Regions from separate parts of the Bacillus sp. AMCV2 genome, predicted to be linked through region 2. Evidence: riboswitches for the same ligand, from Rfam matches in the RefSeq annotation. Region 2 holds a riboswitch; each other region holds the start of a gene.
The links. Region 2 has a riboswitch for S-adenosylmethionine ahead of AC0OMA_RS19905 (5-methyltetrahydropteroyltriglutamate--homocysteine S-methyltransferase). Riboswitches for the same ligand answer to the same signal wherever they lie in the genome.
Positions count from the first base shown of each region.

Region 1 (3,359 bases), 2.7 Mb from region 2:
TCCATCCATTTTCCTGATACACTTTTCCGTTTTTCATCAAATGGCCCAGCGCGCGTTTAAAGGCGGCTTTGCTCATATTAAAACGTTCTCTGATATCGTCAGGCTGGCTTTTGTCACTGTACGGCATGGCACCGTTTCTCATTCTCATATACGTTAGAATGCACTCAGCATCAACTGACATTGCATCCTGTTTTCTCGGTAGCAGCGACAAGTTTACTGAACCGTCTTCTTTCACTTGAATCACCCGTCCTGTGACTCTTGAACCCAGTCTTGGCTCCTCTTTTCTTTCTGACGGGTGAATAAAACAGCGGATACCGTCATCCGTGATCACGAATGAACCCGATGCGATCAGCCTGTACACCGTACCTGTCAGCTCTTTATTCATCAGATCTTCTGAAGCGTCGGTAAACAGTTCGCTGATGATATCTTCCGGCGCTGGTTTCGCAAACATGCGCCCCCGGTTCGTCACCTTCAGCATACAGTAAAGTTTGTCCCCTTTTTGCGGCCAGACATCTTCGTACGGGGGCAAATGCTCAGTTGCGACTAGTGCGTCCTTCGATAAACCGACATCAACGAAAACGCCCATATCTTCCACTTTATCTACCACTTCAACCCAGCCATATTCATCCGCGCTGATGACCGGAATTTTCATCGTGGCCGCAAGCCTTTCCTGCTGGTCGACGTATATAAAGACTTCTACTTCGTCTCTGTCCTCGATATCCTCAGTCATTTCACTGTTATGTAAGAGAATCGTATCTTCCCCATCGGTTAAAAAGTAACCGAAGTCGGTTTGGTGATCTATACTCAAGGTTAATTGCTGCCCTGGTCTCATGCTATCGTCCTTCCTGTTCCGCTTATTCCTCTGCGGATTTTGTTAACATTTTTTCCAATCATCACAAATTGATTCTTTGTTCTGTTGGAAGTTTCTCTTTATTCTACTATAATCAACACATAAGTTAAATGTTATGGAGGTTTTCATATGGCAAAAGAAAGCTCATTTGATATTGTATCCAAGGTGGAATTGCCTGAAGTGCAAAACGCAATCCAAATCGCACTGAAGGAAATCAGTACCCGATATGACTTTAAAGGCAGCAAAAGCGACATTTCTTTAGATAAAGAGGAGCTGGTCCTCGTTTCCGATGACGAATTCAAATTAAGCCAGCTGAAAGATGTGCTGGTCAGCAAATTGATTAAACGAAACGTACCGACAAAAAACATTGATTACGGCAAGGTTGAAAACGCGTCAGGCGGAACGGTACGCCAGCGTGCAAAGCTTGTTCAAGGCATTGACAAGGACAACGCAAAAAAAATCAATACGATCATCAAAAACTCCGGACTGAAAGTAAAGTCTCAGGTGCAGGATGATCAAGTGCGTGTCACCGGAAAAAACAAAGATGACCTGCAGCAGCTTATCTCAGCTGTGCGGGGAGCAGATCTGCCAATTGACGTTCAATTTATAAATTTCAGATAAATTTTCTGATTCCTATTGATTATTGTCTTTATTTTCGGTAAATTTGGAGAAAGGGAAAAACGCCAGGTATCTTTTGGCACTTCCTGACACGAAAATTTCATATCCGTTCTTATCAAGAGAAGCAGAGGGACTGGCCCGACGAAGCTTCAGCAACCGGTGTAATGGCGATCAGCCATGACCAAGGTGCTAAATCCAGCAAGCTCGAACAGCTTGGAAGATAAGAAGAGACAAAATCACTGACAAAGTCTTCTTCTTAAGAGGACTTTTTTTATTTCTCTTTTTTCCTTGCTGATGTGAATAAAGGAGGCAGACAATGGGACTTTTAGAAGATTTGCAAAGACAGGTGTTAATCGGTGACGGCGCCATGGGGACACTCCTCTACTCCTATGGCATTGACAGGTGTTTTGAGGAGCTCAATATTTCAAAGCCGGAGGAAATTCAGCGCATACATAAAGCGTACGTTGAAGCGGGAGCCAACATTATTCAAACGAATACGTACGGGGCCAACTATATTAAATTATCCAGACACGGGCTTGAGGATGACATCAAAAAAATGAATCAGGAAGCCGTAAAGATCGCGCGGGCTTCAGCAGGCGATGCATACGTGCTTGGAACGATGGGCGGCATACGCACATTTAATAAAAACGCGTACAGTCTTGACGAAATTAAGCGCAGCTTCCGCGAGCAGCTGTACCTGCTGCTGCATGAAGAGCCGGATGGCTTGCTGTTAGAAACATATTATGATTTGGAAGAAGCCCGTGAAGTGCTGAAAATCGCGCGCAAAGAGACTGATCTTCCGATTATGCTCAATGTCTCCATGCACGAGCAAGGCGTATTGCAGGACGGAACGCCGCTTTCTGACGCATTGCGCTCGATTGCGGATCTCGGAGCTGATATTGTCGGCATTAACTGCCGCCTCGGCCCTTATCACATGATTGAAGCGCTCAGCGAAGTGCCGATTTTTGATGACGTATTCTTATCCGTTTATCCGAACAGCAGTCTTCCTTCGCTTGAAGAGGGACGGCTCGTCTATGAAACAGACGACACGTATTTTCAAAACAGCGCGTCAGAATTCCGTAAGCAAGGCGCGCGGATTATCGGCGGCTGCTGCGGCACAACGCCGAATCACATCCGGGCGATGGCGGAAGCAGTTGGCGGGCTGGCTCCGATTACGGAAAAAGAAGTCAAAACCCGGGCGAAAGAATTCATTTCTGTTCATCATGAGCGAACCGAGCCCGGCCTGGATGAGATCGCGGCGAAAAAACGCTCTATTATCGTAGAACTGGACCCGCCAAAAAAACTAAGCTTTGACAAATTTCTATCGGCGGCGGCTGAATTAAAAGAAGCGGGAATCGATGCCCTGACACTCGCCGACAATTCTCTGGCGACCCCGCGGATCAGCAATGTTGCCTGCGGCGCCCTTGTCAAGCAGCAGCTCGATATGCGTTCCCTTGTCCATATTACGTGCCGTGACCGTAACATTATCGGCTTACAGTCACATTTAATGGGCCTTGATACGTTAGGGCTGAATGACGTGCTTGCTATTACAGGTGACCCTTCTAAAATCGGGGATTTTCCTGGTGCGACGTCTGTATATGATTTAACATCTTTTGATTTAATCAGGCTGATCAAACAATTCAATGAAGGTCTGTCTCTGTCTGGAAAACCGCTCGGCAAGAAAACGAATTTCTCAGTTGCTGCTGCATTTAATCCTAACGTCCGCCATCTGGATAAAGCGGTAAAACGGCTTGAGAAAAAAATAGATTGCGGCGCAGATTATTTTGTTTCTCAGCCTGTCTATTCCGAGCAGCAGCTTGTCGATATCCATAATGAAACAAAACATCTGAAGACGCCGATCTATATCGGCATCATGCCGCTGACAAGCAGC
Region 1 is NZ_JBVYIB010000002.1:1,175,716-1,179,074, reverse strand. Features, by position in the region: partial or broken gene AC0OMA_RS06175 (CvfB family protein) at 1-881, opposite strand, end outside; gene AC0OMA_RS06170 (YajQ family cyclic di-GMP-binding protein) at 980-1,471, shown strand; SAM riboswitch class I at 1,578-1,695, shown strand; gene AC0OMA_RS06165 (bifunctional homocysteine S-methyltransferase/methylenetetrahydrofolate reductase) at 1,785-3,359, shown strand, end outside.
Region 1: linked by a shared signal. The riboswitch ahead of AC0OMA_RS06165 (bifunctional homocysteine S-methyltransferase/methylenetetrahydrofolate reductase) and the one ahead of AC0OMA_RS19905 (5-methyltetrahydropteroyltriglutamate--homocysteine S-methyltransferase) in region 2 are both predicted to bind S-adenosylmethionine.

Region 2 (3,359 bases):
TGGTTACCGTCAAGTCATCCGGGCGGTCTGCAATCGCGTCGTTAATCGATTTCGCAAACAGCTGGCGAAGCTCATCAGGCGTTGTTCCGAACGCTTCGATTTGTTTTAAGCCTTTTTCTGATAAGAAAACGGCCCACGCTGTATCATCAAGCTGGAGGTAGCGGCAGCCTCTGTCATAAAATGCTTGAATCGCTTTTTTATATGCTTTGGATACATCATGCTGGAAAAGGTGATAATCTTTTTTATACGCATCCTTTTCCAGTTTTCCGCGGAAAAACAGCATATTCGGGCTTGGAATCGTCATCTTTGGCGTCGCGTCACCGGCAATGCTATGGAGAAATGAATAATCTTCAAGCATTGGGTGAGTTGAAAAGTCGATATCACCTGTGACTTTAATGCCGCGTGCTTTTGTCTGTACGTTATGGAATTGGATTCCGTGCTCAGGAGTAAACGGCTCAACGCCATCTAAGTTTTCCAGGAAATCAAAGTGCCACCATGCTCTGCGGAATTCCCCGTCTGTCACGACGTTCAGGCCGATTTCCTTCTGTTTTTCCACAATGCGGATGATTTCATCGTTTTCAATTTGGCGAAGCTGTTCAGCCGTCATTTCGCCGGCCGCTTTTTGCAGCCGCGCTTTTTTGACGGGCTCAGATCTCAACAGGCTTCCGACTTGATCCGCGCGAAACGGCGGTTTTTTTCTTTGAAGTGATTTTTGTTCTGCGGGTGTTGTTTGTTGTGACATGTTGTCCATTCCTTCTTTCCATTCAAATATAAAAAAGCTCTTCCTTTGGATAAGGAAGAGCTTGCGTGACAATCTCAACCTTATCTTCAAGAGCAATCATTGCTCTAAAGGATTTAGCACCATTCTGTTAAACAGCGGTTGCCGGGTATCGCAGGGCCAGTCCCTCCACCTCTCTTGATAAGGAAAACCTTTTTATGAAATTTTCTGATAGTATCTATTATTCACACATTTTCTATTTCTGTCAATGATAGATTATCTCCACACATCGTTGGCAATGTCGATGACATGGCGAAGCTTTGCCCATTGCTGCTCCTCTGTCAGAAGGTTGCCTTCTTCTGTAGAGGCGAAACCGCACTGCGGGCTCAGGCATAGCTGGTCCAAGCTGACAAAACGCGCGGCTTCATTGATGCGGCGTTTCACATCCTCAGGATTTTCAAGCTCGCCGTATTTCGATGTGATCAAGCCGAGCACAATTTGCAGATCCTTGCGTTTCACAAAACGGAGCGGATCAAAATTTCCTGAGCGGTCATCATCGTATTCCAAGAAAAGGCCGTCAAGGTTTAAGCCGTCCAAAATCGTTTCCGCTACAGCGTCGTACCCTCCTGATGCCGCCCAGGTTGAGCGGAAGTTGCCGCGGCAAATGTGCATTGTGATCGTTAAATCGTCAGGCCGGTCTGCGACGGCATCGTTAATTGTTTTGGCAAATATGGCTGGCAATGTTTCTGGATCACCGCCGAGCGCCCGGACAACCTCTCTGCCTTTTTCCTCAAAGAAGAGAGACCATGACGTATCATCAAGCTGGAGATAACGACAGCCAGCATCATAGAAGGCTTTGATTGCTTTTTTGTACGCTTGGGCCAGATCATGAAAGTATTCCTCTTGATCGTCATAAATCCCTTTATCCGCCTTTTCGCCAAAAAACAGCATATTTGGGCTGGGAATGGTCAATTTTGGCGTCGCGTTACCGGCAATCTCATGTAAAAATTGATAATCAGCAAGCGCTGGGTGGCTCGTAAAATCGAGTTTTCCCGTCACTTTGATGCTGCGCGCTTTCGTTTTTGTGTTATGGAACTGAATCCCCTCAGCCGGGATGAACGGTTCCACACCGTCAAGCCCTTCCAGGAAGTCATAATGCCACCAGGAACGCCGGAATTCCCCGTCTGTTACCACGTTGAGACCGATTTCTTTTTGTTTTTCCACGATGCGGGTGATCTCTTGATTTTCGATATCACGAAGCTGTTCCGCTGTCATCTCACCAGTCGCTTTTTTTTGCCGGGCTTCCTTCACCGGAACGGAACGAAGCAAACTGCCGAATATTGAGCATGTAAAAAGCTCTTCCTTTGTGAAGGAAGAGCTTGAACGATCAAATCTCCGCCTCATCTGCAAGAACGCAATGTTCTTAAGGATTTAGCACCATTCTGTTTGAAACAGCGGTTGCCGGGTATCATAGGGCCAGTCCCTCCACCTCTCTTGATAAGGTACAACTTCATATTCAGATTTCAATTATCTTAATATTATTACTTTTGGATCAATTGTCAATGCTTTTTAGAAAATACTTTCATCTTCATCGTTATATAAAACCATATCAAGCACGATAGCGATGGCAGTGCAAATCAGAACATCTTCCTCGTTTGCAATCTGCAAGTGATAGGAATCACCCCAGCTGAGCCACTTTTTGCTCACTGACATCCGGACATTTTCCCCGTCCGTCAGCTGGAATTCATCCCTCCATAAATCACCATCGATTTCCCAGTTAAGCCCGGAAATCACAAATTTCGGTTTGAAAAACGTTACTTTCTTCGTTACCTCACAAACTGTTTTCCCGCCAATTGAAATCTCATAGCGCGGCAATAAAGACATTAGTTTTTGTTCTATGGAAACGAGCGTTTTTCCGGATGTATCTGTCATTTGTAATGAGTCTCCTAACGAGAAAAAACGTCCCTCCACCTTGAATGTTTCTTGTTCATCCCGGTCATAAATGTGAAATGCATCTTTAAATGAGAACATTTTTTGTTTCATAAATAACTCGATCATTGCTGAAGTCTCCTTTGGGTTTGCCTTGTATGAAATTACGGATAGGTGGCGAAAAGGTTTCAGGCTCTAAATCAAAACAATTTTAAAAGGCTGCGTGATCAGCAGCCTTTTCGTTTGAAATATAGAATTAGGAAAGATGCATCCGGCGTTTTTGGCGGATGGCGTCAAGGTCGATTAGGTTGTTGTGATGAGGTGCAGCTGCTGGCAGAGGGCTTGTCTTTTGCGGTTTGCGGCGATTGTCCTTGCTGAAAGAAAAAAGAAGATAGCCGCATAATGCGATGATAATAAATAGGATCATATTACATACCTCCCAAAAAAAGTTTTGGTACTCTCTATTGTACGGATAAAAAGTCAAAAAGTATTCAAAAAATTCTAAATCAATAAATAACGAGAAACTGTCCCTCTAAAACAGTATAACCTGATGACCTGAAAATAGTCTTGAATTACGCTGTTTGCTCTTGTTGATGATTGGTTCTATAGTTACTATCGACGATAAAATAAATTCCTTTATATAACTTTTAACCTAAGTTTATGTAATTCTAATTACCTGTTTTTGGGTGCTGTTTTCTTGCTTGTTTGGTTT
Region 2 is NZ_JBVYIB010000002.1:3,859,328-3,862,686, reverse strand. Features, by position in the region: gene AC0OMA_RS19910 (5-methyltetrahydropteroyltriglutamate--homocysteine S-methyltransferase) at 1-742, opposite strand, end outside; SAM riboswitch class I at 820-926, opposite strand; gene AC0OMA_RS19905 (5-methyltetrahydropteroyltriglutamate--homocysteine S-methyltransferase) at 995-2,122, opposite strand; SAM riboswitch class I at 2,116-2,222, opposite strand; gene AC0OMA_RS19900 (LURP-one-related/scramblase family protein) at 2,288-2,776, opposite strand; gene AC0OMA_RS19895 (hypothetical protein) at 2,904-3,158, opposite strand.

Region 3 (3,359 bases), 2.4 Mb from region 2:
GCGCCCATGACAAATTAATGGCGGTAGGCCGTGAGCTGTTTAAATATTGTTTGATGTCTTCCAGTCTGCGGCGGAATTCCGTGACATTATCTGTTTCAATGTTTTTGGCAGCAAGCGCTAGTCCGAAGGCAGCCGTAATGCCGATCGCCGGAGCGCCCCTTACTTTTAGCGTGACAATCGCTTCAAATACATCCTCTTTCGTCGTCAGCTCTAAATATTCCGTCTCATCAGGAAGCTTTTGCTGATTTAAAATGGTAATAGCTGTTTCTTTCCATTCAACAGAACGTGGAACAGCAAATGAATGGGTCATGAATGGATCATTCCTTTACAAGTAACTTAAATAATTCAATAACATCTGTTATCGTTTTGAATTCCGAACGTTTTTCGATAAAGGCTGTGCCGGTTTCGAGCGCCAGGCGTTTTCTGCCGATTCGTTTATCAAACGGCACGATCGTATCCAGGTCAGCTACATGGGCAAGGCCGATCGTGCGTCGTATCAGCTCACAGCCCGCAAATCCGATTGCTTCTTCAAAAATATGGCTGAGCGTATCAGTGAGGTAACCGTCGATGTTGGCGTAAACATCCAGACTGTCCTTCTGCCAGGCTTCACTAAACGTCTCTTCAAACGTTTCCCAGACCTGGTTGACATGTTCATATAACGGCTCTCTGTCAGCCCCGTCACGGCTGAGTGCGTTCAAAAATAAGTTGGCGATAAATTGCCCTACATCAAAGCCGATCGGTCCGTAAAAAGCAAACTCAGGATCAATCACCTTTGTTTCGTGTTCACTTGCGAAAATGCTTCCTGTATGCAAATCACCATGAATCAACGTTTCTGCAGACGTTAAAAATGACTTTTTCAGCTTAGCGGCTTCGATTTTAACGCTGTCATTATTCCAAAGCTTTTCGACAAAAGGACGGAGCTCTTCTTCAAAATCATTTGTGTCATGGTCGAAGAAAGGATCTGTAAAAACAAGTCTTTCCGTAATGTCGCATAGCTCTGGATTTGTAAACTGTTTAACAAGCTGTTTTTTCACCTTAGGTTCAAGCGCGTAATCTGATGAGTAGAAAAGTGTTTTTCCTAAAAATTCACCGATGTGCTGTGACAGATGAGGATAGTTTTCACCCTCAATGAGTCCTTTTCTTGCGATCTTGAGGTGAGAGAGATCCTCCATGACGGTAACCGCCATTTCCGTATCAGAATAAAACACTCTTGGAACCAGGTGAGGCACATGCTCGCCCTGACGGATGAGAGCGCTGCTTTCGATTCTTGCACGGTCGATTGTCAGCGGCCAGCTTTCTCCCACCACTTTTGCATACGGAACCGCCTGTTTAATGATCAATGCCCTGTCATGTTCTTGATCATAAATATGAAAAACGTAATTTAAGTTGCCGTCTCCGATCTCCTGGCATGTCAGCGTGCTTTTGCTTGGAAAAAGGCCAAGCTTCACCGCCAACGCCACAGCGGAGCTTTCATTTAACGTTTCGTATAAAGGTGTTTTTGTGACTCCCATCATCATAACCTCCAATTATGTAATCACTTAATATGTGGCCGTAAAAAAGCCTCCTTCTCAGAGAGAAGGAGGCTTAACATCTATGTCCGCCTCTCTTATCTCTCAGATCAGATCTGAATGGAATTAGCACCGTGCCTTAAGAGACTAGCGTCTCGGCGCGAAAAAGATGCGCCCCATTTCACAATGGAATTACGGTCGGTTGCTGTTGGGGTCAAAAGGCCAAATCCCTCGCCCAACTCTCGATAAGAGAATATATTCACTTGTTTGACAATTCTAATTTATCAGTTGATGAACATGGTAACAGGTAATTTAGTTAGTTGTCAATATATTTTTTAATATAAATCTTTTCTGATATCATCGAAAACAGGAATGCTCTCCCGAACTTCTGCGCTTTCTTGAAGGTCAATTTCCGCTCGGACTATGCCTTCTTCCCGGCCGCCTTCAGCAAGTACACGCCCCCATGGATCAATAATCAGACTATGACCTGCAAATTCATTATCCGGATTTGAACCGGTACAATTGCAGGCTGCGACAAAGCATTGGTTTTCAATGGCCCGCGCAATAAGCAGGCTTTTCCAATGATCAAGGCGGGGAAGAGGCCATTCCGCAGAAATAAACAGCACGTTGGCGCCTTTTGTCGTATGTTTTCTGATCCATTCCGGAAAACGGATATCGTAACAGATCAATCCTGAGCTTTTGACGCCGTCAAGCTCAAAGTATCCGTCTTCGGAACCGGCTGATAAATACAGATGCTCATCCATCAGCTGAAAAAGATGGGCTTTTCTGTACTCTTTAATGATTTGCCCTTCCTTATCCGCGATGTACATTGTATTATAAACATCAGAATTCTCCCTGACAGCGACCGATCCGGCGACAATATGAACACCATGTTTTTTTGCCGTTTTCTTCAGCCAGCTCTGAGCGGAGCGGCCGTCTTCGTCAGCGAGTTCATCAAGATTGGCCAGATCATATCCGGTCGTCCATAATTCAGGCAGAACAAGAACATCAGCATGTTTGCTTTCTTTTTCGATGAAAAATTCAGCTTTTTTTATATTTTCCGAAGGTTTTCCGTATGAAATATCAAATTGAAGACAAGATATCGTCCATTTCATCTTTTTAACACCCCAAATTTTTCTTTACTTTTTTCATTTAACCATATATGATGATGGACTATCATTTCAAGATTTTTTTAGAAGGTGAGAATAGATGAAATTTGAACAGTCTCATGTATTGAAGGAATTGCCTAAACAATTCTTCGCTTCTCTGGTGCAGAAAGTGAACCGAAAGCTCGCAGAAGGACATGACGTTATCAATCTAGGACAGGGAAATCCAGATCAGCCGACTCCTGAACATATTGTCGAGGAGATGAAACGAGCTGTTGCTGATCCTGAGAATCATAAATATTCGTCTTTTCGCGGCTCATACCGTCTGAAGTCAGCGGCTGCTGCATTTTACAAAAGAGAATACGGCATTGATCTGGATCCGGAAACCGAAGTCGCTGTATTATTCGGCGGAAAAGCCGGTCTAGTCGAGCTCCCGCAATGCTTGTTGAATCCCGGTGATACGATTTTGGTTCCCGATCCGGGTTATCCTGATTACTGGTCGGGTGTCACACTTGCAAAAGCGAAGATGGAAATGATGCCGCTCGTAAAGGACAGGGCGTTTCTCCCTGATTACAGCAGCATAGCCGCTGAAGCAAGGGAACAGGCGAAATTGATGTATTTAAATTATCCGAATAATCCGACCGGAGCTGTTGCTACTTCCGAGTTCTTTGAAGATACCGTGCGTTTTGCGACTGAAAACGGAATCTGCGTCGTTCACGATTTTGCTTACGGCGCTGTAGGATTT
Region 3 is NZ_JBVYIB010000002.1:1,420,023-1,423,381, forward strand. Features, by position in the region: gene mtnA (S-methyl-5-thioribose-1-phosphate isomerase) at 1-310, opposite strand, end outside; gene mtnK (S-methyl-5-thioribose kinase) at 318-1,511, opposite strand; SAM riboswitch class I at 1,604-1,760, opposite strand; gene AC0OMA_RS07560 (carbon-nitrogen family hydrolase) at 1,844-2,623, opposite strand; gene mtnE (methionine-glutamine aminotransferase) at 2,718-3,359, shown strand, end outside.
Region 3: linked by a shared signal. The riboswitch ahead of mtnK (S-methyl-5-thioribose kinase) and the one ahead of AC0OMA_RS19905 (5-methyltetrahydropteroyltriglutamate--homocysteine S-methyltransferase) in region 2 are both predicted to bind S-adenosylmethionine.

Region 4 (3,359 bases), 1.8 Mb from region 2:
GCGGATTAATTCTTCATCTGAATCTTTAAGCTCCTGGTCTGTGAATCCCATTGCTTCAGCCAGTAATCGGAACACCTCAGTGTTAGACTTGCTTTCCCCATATCTCTTGATCACCGGCTGCTGAAGCTGAATGTAATGGTGCCAGTAGGAGGTGTAAAAATCAGTATTTTCAAAAGCGGATGTTGCAGGCAGTACAATGTCCGCATATGCAGCCGTTTCCGTTAAAAACAAATCATGAACCACAGTAAACAAGTCTTCCCGCAGCAAGCCCTGTCTGACCTTGTTTGCTTCCGGCGCAACGACGGCCGGGTTTGTTCCGTAAATAAAAAGAGAGCGAATCGGCGGGTCTGTTTCCAAAAGCACCTTGCCAAGCTGATTCATATTAAACGAACTCGGTGTGCGCCCTTGCAATAAGTCGGGCCGCTGCAAGGCATTTGTGTTATATTCTAAAATTCCGCTGTTATGCTTAATTGCGCCGCCCCCTGTGTGCAGCCATTGGCCGGTGATCGCCGGAAGACAGGCAATCGTCCTTACAATCATCCCGCCGTTATCGTGATGCTGGGGTCCGTTTCCGATTCTGATAAAAGAAGGGGAGGTTTCCCCGTACATTTTTGCCAGTCGGTAAATATCTTTGGTACTGACACCGGTGATCATCGACACCTTTTCAGGATCATATTGTTTCACGTGTTCACGGAGCTCTTCATAGCCAACCGTGTACTCGGACAGAAATGCTTCATCATGAAGGTTTTCTTTAAATAAAATGTGCATGATGCCAAGAGCAAGTGCACTGTCGGTTCCAGGCTTTATTGGAATAAACCAATCTGCGAGACGTCCTGTTTGATTTTTATGCACATCGATCACTACAATTTTGGCACCTTGTTTTCGCGCTTTTTGGGCGATTGTAATTTGGTGCATGTTTGTGCTGACCGCATTGATTCCCCAAAAAATAAATAGTTTTGTATGAATAGTTTCCTCAGGATCGATTCCCGCGCTTATGCCCATTGTATATTTATAGCCTTCAGATCCCGCTTTGCTGCAAATCGTCCGTTCAAGCTGGCTTGACCCCATGCGGTAAAAAAAGCGGCGGTCCATTCCTTCAGCTGTCAATTTCCCCATGTTTCCGTAAAAGCTGTAAGGAAGTATGCTTTCAGCTCCCTCTTCATCAATCAGCTGTTTCCAGCGGGAGGTGATCGTATCGATTGCCTCTTCCCAGGAAATCGGTTCAAATATCGCTTGGCCTTTCGCACCTGTTCGTTTGAGCGGTGTAGTCAGCCGCTTTTCATCATAGATGCGCTCCGTCATATTCCGGACTTTGTTGCATATGTTTCCAGCTGTGACAGGATGATCAGGGTCTCCTTGCACTTTTACGATTTTCCCGTCTTTTTTATGTATTAACAATCCGCACTGGTCCGGGCAGTCCAGCGAGCAAACGGATTTGAAAATGCCGTTTTGTTGTGTGGCAAAAGATTTCATGGCCCAGTTCCTCTCTCTAGTTAGATATTTTGTAAGAATTATAACATTTCCGATGATAACGTCAATTCTGAAAAAAGAGATTGACATCAATATGAGACTTCTTTATGATAAACGTATTCTTTATTCTGAAAATTACATACTCAACATTTTCTATCCAGAGAGGTGGAGGGACTGGCCCTATGAAACCTCGGCAACATTATTGTGCCAATTCCAGCAAGCGACAGCTTGAAAGATAGGAAAGCAAGGTTTATACCGGCGTCTGCCTGTAACAGAGCGCGCCTATATATGAATCTCTTTCCATCTTCGGAAAGAGATTTTTTTTATGAAAAATACGATGAAAAGGATGTTTTGCACCATGACGGTTTTGGTTACAGCACCGTACAACGAAGAAGGACGAAAAGAGCTAGAAAACTTGTTTGGCTCAGTTGCTTATCAATCTTGGAAGGAACAAGGCCGGGCATATCGGGAAGATGAACTCATTCAGCTGCTAAAAGCAACAAATGCGACAGGCTTGATTACTGAGCTTGATCAGGTAACAGACAGCGTATTTGCTTCTGTTCCCGAACTTTCATTTGCCGGTGTTTGCAGGGGAATGCCCTCCAATGTGGATGTGGCAGCTGCCTCAAAAAGAGGCATACCTGTTTTTTATACACCAGGGCGGAATGCACAAGCCGTTGCTGAAATGTTTATTGGAAATGTGATTACCTTTCTCCGCCATACCAGCGTCTCGAATCAATGGCTGAAGGATGGAAAGTGGGACAGTGATTACCTACAGGCTTATGTCAAATTTAAAGGAAATGAATTATCAGGAAAAACGGTTGGCATGATTGGGTTCGGGGCGGTTGGTCAAAGGATTGCAAAACTGCTGACTGCATTTGACTGTAAAATAAAGTATTACGATCCATACATTCAAGACGATCATCCGCTGTATGAAAAAGTATCTCTTAAAACGGTGTTTTCAGACAGTGATATCGTTTCTGTCCATCTGCCTCGTACTGAGGAAACACTTGGACTTATTGATCGGAAGTATTTTGATCTGATGAAAGAGAGTGCGATTTTCGTCAACACTTCAAGAGCAGTTGTTGTAAACCGTGAAGATCTTTTATCTGTATTAAAAGAACATAAAATCAGAGGTGCGATATTAGACGTTTTTTATCATGAACCTCCAGAGGAATCAGATTATGAATTGATTTCATTGCCTAATGTTCTGGCAACACCGCATCTCGCTGGAGCAACATTTGAAGTGGAGGATCATCACGTGACGATACTGAATGAAGCCCTCAAAAAGTGGAAGGGTGAAAAAACTCTTAATATTCCGACAGTGTATAACAAGGACGAACTGAAAACAGGGGGATAAGAAAGGAGGCTAAGAGAATGAAAAAACAAAAAGGCTATCTCGTTTTTGATATTGGCACAGGCAATGCGAGGGTAGCGGTCGTGAGTGTAACTGGCAGTGTTCTAACAGTTGAACGGGAGGACATTGTGTATTCCACAGAGACGCTTTACCCGGACAGCCGTTATTTTTCTCCTCAGGTGCTGTGGAAGCAGGTGATGAATTTGGCAAAACGTGCGCTATCCCGTTCGCATGATATTGACATCATTGGTTTGACATCGACGAGCCAAAGACAGGGAATTGTTCTGATCGATCAAAACGGCAATCCTTTTCTCGGGTTGCCGAACATCGATAATCGCGGTCGAGAGTGGGAGGCGAGCATTCCCGATCGGGAAGAGATATACAGCCGCACAGGCCGCCTGCCAACCGCACTTTTTTCTGCGCTCAAGCTTTATGGATTAAAACAGCGCCAGCCCTCTTTATGGGAAAAGACTGCAAGCTTTACTAGCATCAGTGATTGGGTGACGTACCAACTGAGCGGAATATTAACATA
Region 4 is NZ_JBVYIB010000002.1:2,034,971-2,038,329, reverse strand. Features, by position in the region: gene AC0OMA_RS10260 (molybdopterin oxidoreductase family protein) at 1-1,473, opposite strand, end outside; SAM riboswitch class I at 1,621-1,712, shown strand; gene AC0OMA_RS10255 (2-hydroxyacid dehydrogenase) at 1,796-2,830, shown strand; gene AC0OMA_RS10250 (FGGY-family carbohydrate kinase) at 2,848-3,359, shown strand, end outside.
Region 4: linked by a shared signal. The riboswitch ahead of AC0OMA_RS10255 (2-hydroxyacid dehydrogenase) and the one ahead of AC0OMA_RS19905 (5-methyltetrahydropteroyltriglutamate--homocysteine S-methyltransferase) in region 2 are both predicted to bind S-adenosylmethionine.